DNA from 3 places in the Micromonospora sp. DT233 genome. Region 3 is predicted to be linked to each of the others. Evidence: riboswitches for the same ligand, from Rfam matches in the RefSeq annotation. Region 3 holds a riboswitch; each other region holds the start of a gene.
The links. A riboswitch is a leader RNA that binds a small molecule or an ion and turns the genes downstream of it on or off. The one in region 3 is predicted to bind cyclic di-AMP.

Region 1: it holds a riboswitch for cyclic di-AMP, as region 3 does, so the genes downstream of both, ACLQ2V_RS04505 (coiled-coil domain-containing protein) here and ACLQ2V_RS25690 (NlpC/P60 family protein) in region 3, are expected to answer to the same signal.
Region 2: it holds a riboswitch for cyclic di-AMP, as region 3 does, so the genes downstream of both, ACLQ2V_RS06400 (coiled-coil domain-containing protein) here and ACLQ2V_RS25690 (NlpC/P60 family protein) in region 3, are expected to answer to the same signal.

The regions. Positions count from the first base shown of each region.
Region 1 covers NZ_JBNCLB010000002.1:81,148-84,409, forward strand. The annotation lists gene ACLQ2V_RS04495 (HelD family protein) at 1-278, shown strand, start outside; gene ACLQ2V_RS04500 (cation diffusion facilitator family transporter) at 371-1,288, shown strand; cyclic di-AMP (ydaO/yuaA leader) riboswitch at 1,443-1,572, shown strand; gene ACLQ2V_RS04505 (coiled-coil domain-containing protein) at 1,577-2,650, shown strand; gene ACLQ2V_RS04510 (SRPBCC family protein) at 2,784-3,262, opposite strand, start outside.
Region 2 covers NZ_JBNCLB010000002.1:495,225-498,486, reverse strand. The annotation lists gene ACLQ2V_RS06405 (carbonic anhydrase) at 1-625, shown strand, start outside; gene ACLQ2V_RS06400 (coiled-coil domain-containing protein) at 728-1,750, opposite strand; cyclic di-AMP (ydaO/yuaA leader) riboswitch at 1,755-1,885, opposite strand; gene ACLQ2V_RS06395 (metal-sensitive transcriptional regulator) at 2,195-2,497, opposite strand; gene ACLQ2V_RS06390 (heavy-metal-associated domain-containing protein) at 2,648-2,857, shown strand; gene ACLQ2V_RS06385 (hypothetical protein) at 2,951-3,262, shown strand, end outside.
Region 3 covers NZ_JBNCLB010000017.1:130,325-133,586, reverse strand. The annotation lists gene dcd (dCTP deaminase) at 1-483, shown strand, start outside; gene ACLQ2V_RS25690 (NlpC/P60 family protein) at 551-1,537, opposite strand; cyclic di-AMP (ydaO/yuaA leader) riboswitch at 1,604-1,743, opposite strand; gene ACLQ2V_RS25685 (N-acetylmuramoyl-L-alanine amidase) at 1,957-3,262, shown strand, end outside.

The sequences.
Region 1 (3,262 bases), on a different contig from region 3:
TCGCGGCGGTCACCGCGCTGCTCGGCGAGGTGGAGGGCACGGTCGGGGTGGTCACGCCGGTGCCGCGCCGCGACGAGGTCGCCGGCTGGCTCGCGGGGCTGGTCGCGCCGCGCCTGCAGGTGGTCACCAGCCTCCAGGCCAAGGGCATGGAGTACGACGGGGTCGTGCTGGTCGCCCCGGGCGAGATCCGGGCCGATCCGGGCTCCGGGGTGCGGACGCTCTACGTGGCGCTGTCGCGGGCCACCCAGCGCCTCACCACGATCGACCCGACGGACTGACCCGGCGTCGCCGAGGGGCCGATATTGCTTGCACACATTGCGATGTGAGCATACATTGGGCCCGGTCCGGCTCGGGGACGGAGGGTGTCGGCGTGGGCGCAGGTCATGACCACCACCACGGCTCGGCGGCCACCGCCTCGGACCGCCACCGAGGGCGGCTCTGGGCCGCCTTCGCGCTGCTCGCCGCGCTGATGCTGGTCGAGGCGGTGGCCGCGTTCGGCACCGGCTCGCTGGCCCTGCTCTCCGACGCCGGGCACATGTTCACCGACGTGCTCGGCATCGGCATGGCGCTCGCCGCGATCACCGCCACCCGACGCGCGGGCGCCGACCCGCAGCGCACCTTCGGGCTCTACCGGCTGGAGGTCCTCGCCGCGCTCGGCAACGCCGTCCTGCTCAGCGGCGTGGCCGGCTACGTCCTCGTCGAGGCGCTCCGCCGCTTCGGCGACCCGCCCGAGGTCTCCACCGGCCCGATGCTCGCGGTCGCCGTGCTGGGCCTGCTCGCCAACGTCGCCGCGTTCGCCCTGCTGCGCGACGGGGCGAAGGAGAGCCTGAACCTGCGCGGGGCGTACCTGGAGGTGCTCGGCGACCTGCTCGGCTCGGTCGGCGTGATCGCCGCGGCTGCCCTGATCTGGGTCACCGACTGGTGGTGGGCGGACCCGCTGGTGGCCGTCGCGATCGGCGTGTTCATCCTGCCCCGCACCTGGCGGCTCGGGCGGGCCGCGGTGCGCATCCTGGTCCAGGCCGCCCCGGAGCACCTCCAGGTGACCGCCGTGCACGACCGGCTGGTGGCGGTGCCGGGCGTGGTCGAGGTGCACGACCTGCACGTCTGGACGCTGACCTCCGGCATGGAGGTGGCCTCCGCCCACCTGATGACGGCGTCGGACGCGGAGGTGGGCGCGGTGCTCACCGAGGCCCGCACCGCCCTGCGCGAGGACTTCCACATCGAGCACGCCACGCTCCAGGTGGAGCCCGGGGCCTCGGCGGGACCCTGCGGACCGTCCGGATGGTGATACCCGCCGGCGGCGGATCGCGTGGAGTATCGTACCTTTATGCCGGTTTTATGGGTTTTGATCCCGACACCATCCGTAACGGGTGCAGCGCGAGCCCCATGGGCACCGGTAGGCTCTGATCCGGCCTCCGCCGGGCGGCGCCCATCGGCGCCTGCGGTGGCCGCCGCCTAATCGCCGCAGGGCGAGCCGGGGAACCAGGTCCGTGGGGTGCATCCGCGTGAGCGGTAGGGATCTTCCGTCCCGAACCCGTCAGCTAACCCGGTCGGCGGCTGACGGAAGGACGTACACATGCCAGTAGTGACACCCGCACGAACCACCACCGCCCGGATGGCGGCGTTGCTGGTGGCGACGCTCGCCGTCGGCCTCGGGCTCGGGCCGGTCGCCCCGGCCGGCGCGGCACCGCCCGCCACCCGGCACGCCGCCGCACCCGAGCAGGACGTCGAGGGCGGCACACCCGCCCTGCGCGCCCAGCTCGAGGCGGCCAGCAAGGGCTGGCTGGAGGCCAAAACCGCCCTGGCCCGCTCGGTCAAGCGCCAGCAGCAGCTCGACGGCCAGCTCAAGACGACCGAGGCGGAGCTGACCGTGCGCAGCGCCAAGGTCGACGAGATCGCCGCCGTGGCGTACCGGTCGGGCCGCCTCGGCCCAATGGCGGCGCTGCTCAACAGCTCCACCCCCAAGGGCTTCCTCGACCGGGTCGCCGCGCTCGACGCGGTCGCCACCAACGAGGACCGGGCGCTGCGCGACCTGATGCAGACCCGCGACCAGGCCGCCGCGACCAGGCTGGCCCTCGACGGCGAGATCCGCGAGCAGCGCAAGCAGGTCACGATGATGGGCAAGCGCAAGGAACAGGCCGAGAAGGCGCTCACCGTGGCCAACCGCAAGGCCGCCACGACCCAGAGCGGCGGGTCGAACCGGGGCACCTCCAACACCAACGCCACCCCGGCCAAGCGCAACTCCGACGGCTCCTGGCCCTCGGAGTCGTGCAGCGTCAACGACCCCACCCCGGCCAGCGGCTGCATCACCCCCCGCACGCTGCACGCGCTCAAGCAGGCCCAGGCCGCCGGCTTCACCCGGTACGTCTCCTGCCACCGGCCCAGCGGCTCCGGCGAGCACCCCAAGGGGCGGGCGTGCGACTTCGCGGCCCAGAAGGACGGCTTCGGCGGGGTGGCCTCCGGCGGGGACCGCACGTACGGCAACAACCTGTCGGCGTACTTCATCCGCAACGCCGACCGGCTGGCCGTGCTCTACGTGATCTGGTTCCGGCAGATCTGGCTGCCCAGCAGCGGCTGGAAGTCGTACAGCGGGGGCAACGGTGACCCGTCCAGCGACCACACCAACCACGTGCACCTGTCGGTGATCTGACCCGCACCCCCGGTGATCCGCCCGTGCGCGGCGGGTCACCGGGGCGGGTCGCCGACGGGCTGGGTCGGCAGGTCGCTGCGGCTCAGGCCCCGGGCCGGCTCAGACCCCGGGCCGGCTCAGACCCCGGGCCGGCTCAGGCCCCGGGCCGGTCGGGCTGGGCGGTCGGGCCGTCCGCGCTGCGGTCGAGCACCTCGCCGAGCCGCTGGGCCAGCCCGAGGTGCGCCGAGCGGGCCTGCTTGAAGGCGTAGCGGAACAGCGGCGCCGGTGCGGCCAGGGTGATCTCCACGTCGATCCGGACCACCCCGTCCGGTTCGTCGCGCAGCCGGGTGTGGTTACGGACCGTCGTGGCCGGCCACTGCCGGGCCACCGTGACGATCTCGTCGTCGCCGAGCGTCAGCACGTCCGCCTGGTACGTCGCCGAGAAGCGCAGCGGCCCGGCGACGTGCCGATCGGTGATGGCGTAGCTGGACCGGGCACCCGGCCGGGGCGGCAGCCGACGCACCCGCGTGATCAACGGGTGCAGCTCGCCCTGCCGGGTGAGGTCGCCGAGCAACGCCACCGCCTCGGCCCGGGGGCAGCGGGCCTGGACCGAGTACTGAAAGCTGTCTCGCC
Region 2 (3,262 bases), on a different contig from region 3:
GGACGCCGACCGCCGCGCCGCCGTCGCCGACGGTCAGCACCCGTTCGCGGTGATCGTCGGCTGCTCCGACTCCCGGTTGGCCGCCGAGATCATCTTCGACCGAGGGCTGGGCGACCTCTTCGTGGTCCGCACCGCCGGGCACACGGTCGGCCCCGAGGTGCTCGGCAGCGTCGAGTACGCGGTGACCGTGCTGGGCACCCCCCTGGTCGTGGTGCTCGGCCACGATTCCTGCGGCGCGGTGCAGGCCGCCAGGGCGGCGGCCAGCACCGGTGAGCCACCCGTCGGCCACCTGCGGGCCGTGGTGGACGCCGTGGTGCCCAGCCTGCAACGGGCCGCCGAGCGCGGGGTCGAGGACATCAACGACATCGTGGACATCCACATCGGGCAGACCGTCGAGGCGATGCTGGCCCGCTCCTCCGTGCTGGCCGCCGAGGTCGCCAACGGGCGGTGCACGGTGGTCGGGATGTCGTACCGGCTCAGCGCGGGCGGGGTGCGGACGGTGGCTGCGGTGCCCGCCGGCATCGTCCCCACCGTCGGCAACGCCTCGGCGGGCCCGGCGGGCCCGGACGCGATGGCGGCGGCCGGCGCCCCGGCCCCGGCAGCTTCGGCCGTGGCCGCCGCCTGAGCCACCCGGCCGAGCCCGCGACGGGAATTCGGTCGGGTCCGACGACGCGGCGAGGGCCGTTCCGCTTCGGCGGGACGGCCCTCGCTGGCGTGGTGCGCTCGGTCAGAGCAGCGACATGTGCACGTGGTCGGTGTGGTCGGAGGGCCCGCTGTAGGACTTCCAACCGGTCGCCGGGAACCAGATCTGCCTGTTCCAGATGACGTAGTAGATGCCGAGCCTGTCGGCGTTGCGGATGAGGAAGGCCGCCAGGTTGTTGCCGTACATCCGGGTGTCGTTGTTGTGCCAGCGGGAGAAGCCGCTGTTCTGCAACGACCAGTCGCAGGCCCGGCCCTTGGGATGCTCCCACGGCCCGCCCGGCCGGTAGCAGCCGACGAACCGCTTGAAGTTGGCCCGCCTGGTCTCCTTGTACGCGTGCAGCGTGCGCGGGGTGATGCAGCCGGAGGTGGTCGGGTCGTTCTCGCTGCACGACTCGGGGCGCCAGCCGCCGTCCGAGTCGCGGCCCGGTGCCATCCGGGCGGTCGGTGAGGTGGCGTTGACCAGCCCGCCGGTGAACCCCTCGCCGCCGACCAGCGCAAGGGACTCCTCGGCGTCCTGCTTCTTCTTCGCCATGACCGCGGTCTGCTTCTGCTGCTCGCGGATCTCGGCGTCGAGCGCGAGCTTGGCCAGCTCCGCGTCCTTCTTGGCCCGGTTGACCTCACCGAGCTTCCGAGCATTGATCATGTTGAGCTGATCCAGGGCGGTGGCGCGCTCGACGAACGAGTCCGGGGTGCCGCTGTCCAGCAGCATCCTCATCGCGCCGATCCGCCCGGTCCGGTACGCCTGGGCGGCCATCTCGCTGACCTGCGGGGCGAGCGAGTCCAACTCCTTCTCGGCCCGCTCCACCTCCTTGGCGAGCTGGGTCTGGCGCTTCTTGGACTTGGCGAGCTTCGACTTGGCCTGGGTGTAGTCGCGGTTGGCCGCCTCGATGACGTCCGTGATCAGCTTGGGCTCGTCGTCCTCCTCGTGCCCGGAGGGTTTGGGTGCCGAGGGCGCGCCCAGCGCCGGGGCTGCCGGCCCGGCGAGGACCGCGAACGCCGCGAACACGGCCACCACGGGCGTCAACCAGCGGCGTAGGGGTGCCGTCACAGTGTTCCCTTCCGTCGACCGCCGACCGGGTTAGCTGACGGGTTCGGGGCGGAAGTGGCCCCTACCGCTGGTGCGGATTCACCCCAGTTACCTGGTTCCCCGGTTCGTCTCGCGACGATTGGGCGGCGGCACCGCAGGCGCCGCTGCGCGCCTTCGGCGGTGACCGGCAGCGAGGTTACCCGAGATCGCCGCTGGGGATCTACGTCCGGATGCCGACTAAAAGCGTCATTTCGTGTTCACCCTCGGTGGCCAGTGACGTTGCTCTCACGCGCGCCCCGCGCCCGGTCACGCTCCGCAGTGCCGTTGCTCCCCATCCGTGCACGTCGAACCTTCGCCCGCCGCGACGACGTCCTTCGTCGATCTTGGAGTCGTGGTGCCTGGCGAAAGGCGCAGATCTTCACATTCCCGGCACCACGAGTCCATGATCCACGAGGCGGGTGGGGGTCAGCCGCGCTTCATCAGGCGGCCGACGGCGGCCATCATCTCGGTGGCCACCTCGTCGGCGCGGCCCTCGGCGGCACCCTCGCGCATGCAGTGCCGGGCGTGGCCGTCGAGCAGGCCCAGGGCGACCTTGTCCAGGGCGGCCTGGATCGCGGAGATCTGGGTGAGCACGTCGATGCAGTAGCGGTCCTCGTCGACCATCTTCTCGATGCCACGGACCTGGCCCTCCACGCGGCGGAGCCGCGCGAGCAGCTGATCCTTGCTGGCGGTGTACCCCCGGACGGGGGCGGGCGTCGGTCCGGTCATGGGCCGAGGATAGCGTACCCCTCGGGGGTATGTTACGGTCGTCCGTGCCGCCAATACCCCAACGGGGTATGGGTTGGTGAGGAATGCCGGTGGTCCGCGCCACGTCTACCCCCCGGGGGTAACGTTGGGCGCGGCGGAGAGGAGATTTCGATGGTCACCACGACGTACCAGGTGCAGGGCATGACCTGCGGGCACTGTGCCAGCTCGGTCAGTGCCGAGGTGGGCGCGATCCAGGGCGTCAGCGACGTCCAGGTGGACCTGGCCGCCGGCCGGGTCACCGTCACCAGCGACGCCCCGCTGGACGCCGACACCGTGCGCGCCGCCGTCGACGAGGCCGGCTACGAGCTCGTCGGCGCGTGACGCCGCCCGACGCAAGGAACGCGGCGCGTGACGCCGCCCGAGCCAAGGAACGCGGCGCGTGACGCCGCCGGACGCAGGGAACGAGGTGCCACGATGAACACGGCGACGAAGCTGAGCGGCTTCGCCCTCGGCCTCGCGGCGATGTTCGGCGCGGCGTACGGGGCCGGCCACCTGACCGGCCCCGTCACCCCGGCCGCCGAGAGCGGCCACGCCGCCGGTGACCCCGCCCACGCCGCCGGTGACCCCGCCCACGCCGAGGGCCACCCCGACGAGGGCGCGGCACCGGCCGGCACCCGCCTGCCCGGCGGCCTCCTCGTGGCCGACCAGGGCTACACCCTCGCCCCGCTGACCGCACCGGCCGGCGAGTTCGCCTTCAAGATCACCGGCCCGGACGGCGCGGCGGTC
Region 3 (3,262 bases):
GACGTACGCCTGGACAAGCTCTTCCGGGTCTTCAACAACCACCTGTACACGCACATCGACCCGTCGCTGCAGCAGGACGACCTGACCTCGATGATCGAGGTGCCCGACGGCGAGCCGTTCGTGCTGCACCCCGGCGAGTTCGTGCTCGCCTCCACCCTTGAGGTGATCTCGCTCGGCGATCAGCTCGCGGGCCGGCTCGAGGGCAAGTCGAGTCTGGGGCGGCTCGGGCTGCTCACCCACTCCACCGCCGGGTTCATCGACCCGGGCTTCTCCGGGCACGTCACGCTGGAGCTCTCCAACGTGGCGAACCTGCCGATCACGCTCTGGCCGGGCATGAAGATCGGCCAGCTCTGCATCTTCCGGCTCTCCTCGCCGGCGGAGCACCCGTACGGGTCGGCGGTCTACGGCTCGCGTTACCAGGGGCAGCGCGGCCCGACCCAGAGCCGGTCCTGGCAGAACTGGCGCACCTGGCCCACCCGCTGAGGCCCCCGAAAACAGAGCAACCGCGCGAAGGGGCCCCGGCCCGAAGGCAGAGGCCCCTTCCCACAGCTCAGTTCGGGCGGCCGTAGCTGTGCACCTGGCCGTCGTCGGCGCGCTTCATCTTGATCGGCTCGCCGGCCCGGGAGGCGTGCACCACCCAGCCGTCGCCGACGTACATGCCGACGTGGTGCAGGTCGGCATAGTAGAAGACCAGGTCGCCGGGGCGCAGGTCGGCGCGGCTGACCCGGGCGGTCACCGACCGCTGCTGGGCGGCGTTGTGCGGCAGCGAGACGCCGGCCTTGGCCCAGGCGGCCAGCATCAGCCCCGAGCAGTCGTACGAGTTCGGGCCCTCCGCGCCCCAGACGTACGGCTTGCCGATCTGGGCGCAGGCGAACTTGACCGCGACGCCCGCGGCGCCGCCGGGGTAGGTCGACGGGCAGGGGGCGGGGCGCAGCGGGCCGCCGCCACCGTTGCCGTACACCTTGAGCCGCAGCTTCTGCAGCCGGTCGATCTCGCCGTTGATCTGCTTGCGCTTGGCGGCGAGCTGCGCCTCGGTGCGGGTGAGCTGGGTGACCATCTCGTCGAGCGGTCGCTTCTTGGCGGTCAGCTCGTCGCGGAGCTCGATGACCGCCCGCACGTCGCGCTGCTGGCGCTCGGCGAACTGGTCGAGGATCTCCAGTTGCCCGAGCAGCCGGCTGGGCGAGCCGCCGCCGAGCAGCGCGTTCACCGTCGAGAGGTTCTCACCCTTGTACGCCTCGACGGCGAAGCCGCTGACCTTCTCCATCGCCTCGTCGACCCGGCGTTGCAGCGGCCCGATCTGCTTGCCGAGCGCGTCGGCCTTGCGGCGCTTGGCGGCGAGGTCCTGGCGGGTGGCGTTGTGCCGCTCGATGAGCGGTTCGAGTTTGTTCCAGTCCTGGTCGATCTGCCGTTCGATCTCGGCGATCGAGGGGTCGGCGTGGGCCACGGTCGGGGTGCCGGTCAGTGCGACGGCGGCACCGGCGAGGGCGGCGAGGATGGTGGTGAAGCGGGACCAGCGTGGACGCGGCACGGCCGGCATCCCGTCGGCCGGAGCCGAACGGCGTGCCGGGTGCCGCGGGGCATGGAGTGCCACCGGGCTTCGTTCTCCTTCTTCCCTACCGCCTACCGGGTTAGCTGACGGGTTCGGGCGGAAGGGAGAGCGCCCTACCGCAGCGGTGCTGCGGATTCACCCCGGTGGAACCTGGGTCCCCGGCTCGCCCGGAGGCGACTCGGCGGTGTCGGGCCGTCACCGCCCGGCTGGGCGGTGCAGCTACCGGCCGACGATTGATCAGGATAGAGACGACCGTTATGGATCCGCAACCCGCCGGGCCGTGCGACCAGCCACCTGACCCGACGGTGCAAGTTTCCTTCACATAAAAGCACCAGCCGGAAGGCTATTGACGGCGGGCGTGCGGCGGCGGGAAGGTGACCTCAACCGAAGACCCCTCAGGAGATTCGATGCAACGTCCCGTCATGCCGGCGAGCAGGCGAATCCTGCTCGCCGCCGCCGTGGCCGCCACCACGGCCCTCGTGCCCCTGGGCACCGCCGCCGCCCCGGCCGCGGCCGACCAGGCCCTCACCCGACAGCAGCAGTACGCGGCCGCCGCCGCCGAGTTCGGCGTGCCGGAGAGCGTCCTGCTGGGCGTCTCCTTCCTCCAGTCCCGCTGGGACACCAACGCCGGCACCCCGAGCACCGGCGCGGGATACGGGCCGATGCACCTCACCGACGCCGCGTACGTGACCGCCCTGCCGGGCGGCACCCACCACGACGCCGGCACCGAGGACCCGCGCGGGGACAGCGCCCGCCGCACCCTCGCCCCCGCCCCGCCGCAGGCCGACCCGGCCCCGAGCACGCAGTCGTTGCAGACCCTCGACACCGCGGCCACCCTCACCGGGGCCGACGAGGCGGCGCTGCGCAGCGACACGTCGACGAACATCCGTGGCGGCGCGGCGCTGCTCGCGTCGTACCAGCGGCAGATCGGTGCGCCGGTCGGCGCCGGCACCGACCCCGCGGCCTGGTACGGCGCGGTGGCCCGCTACTCGGGCGCGGAGCGCACCGACGCGGCGGCGGCCTTCGCCGACGAGGTCTTCGGCACCATCGCTCAGGGCGAGAGCCGGGTGACCGACGACGGGCAGCGGGTGACCCTCGCCGGCCGCGCGGTGCGCCCGCAGAAGTCCTGGCTGGACCTGCTCGGCCTGCTGGCGCCGCCGCGCGCCGACGGCGTGGAGTGCCCATCGGCGATCTCCTGCGAGTGGATCCCCGCGCCCTACCAGGACCTGGGCGGTGGCGACTACGGCAACCACGACCTCGCCAACCGGTCGAAGCAGCAGAAGGTCGAATACATCCTGATCCACGACACCGAGGGCAGCTACGCGGGCACGGTCAACATGGTGCAGGACCCGACCTACGTGAGCTGGCACTACACCCTGCGCTCGTCCGACGGCCACATCGCCCAGCACGTCAAGACCAAGGACGTGGCCTGGCACGCCGGCAACTGGTACGTCAACTCCAAGTCGATCGGGCTGGAGCACGAGGGCTTCGCCGCCCAGGGCACCTGGTACACGGAGGCGATGTACCGCACCTCGTCGAAGCTGGTCCGGTACCTGGCGCTGCGCCACGGCGTCCCGCTGGACCGGGCGCACATCATCGGCCACGACAACGTGCCCGGCATCCTCCCCGCGAACGTGGGCGGCATGCACTGGGACCCGGGCCCGTACTGGGACTGGTCGCACTACTTCGACCTGCTGCGCGCCCCGGAGCTGA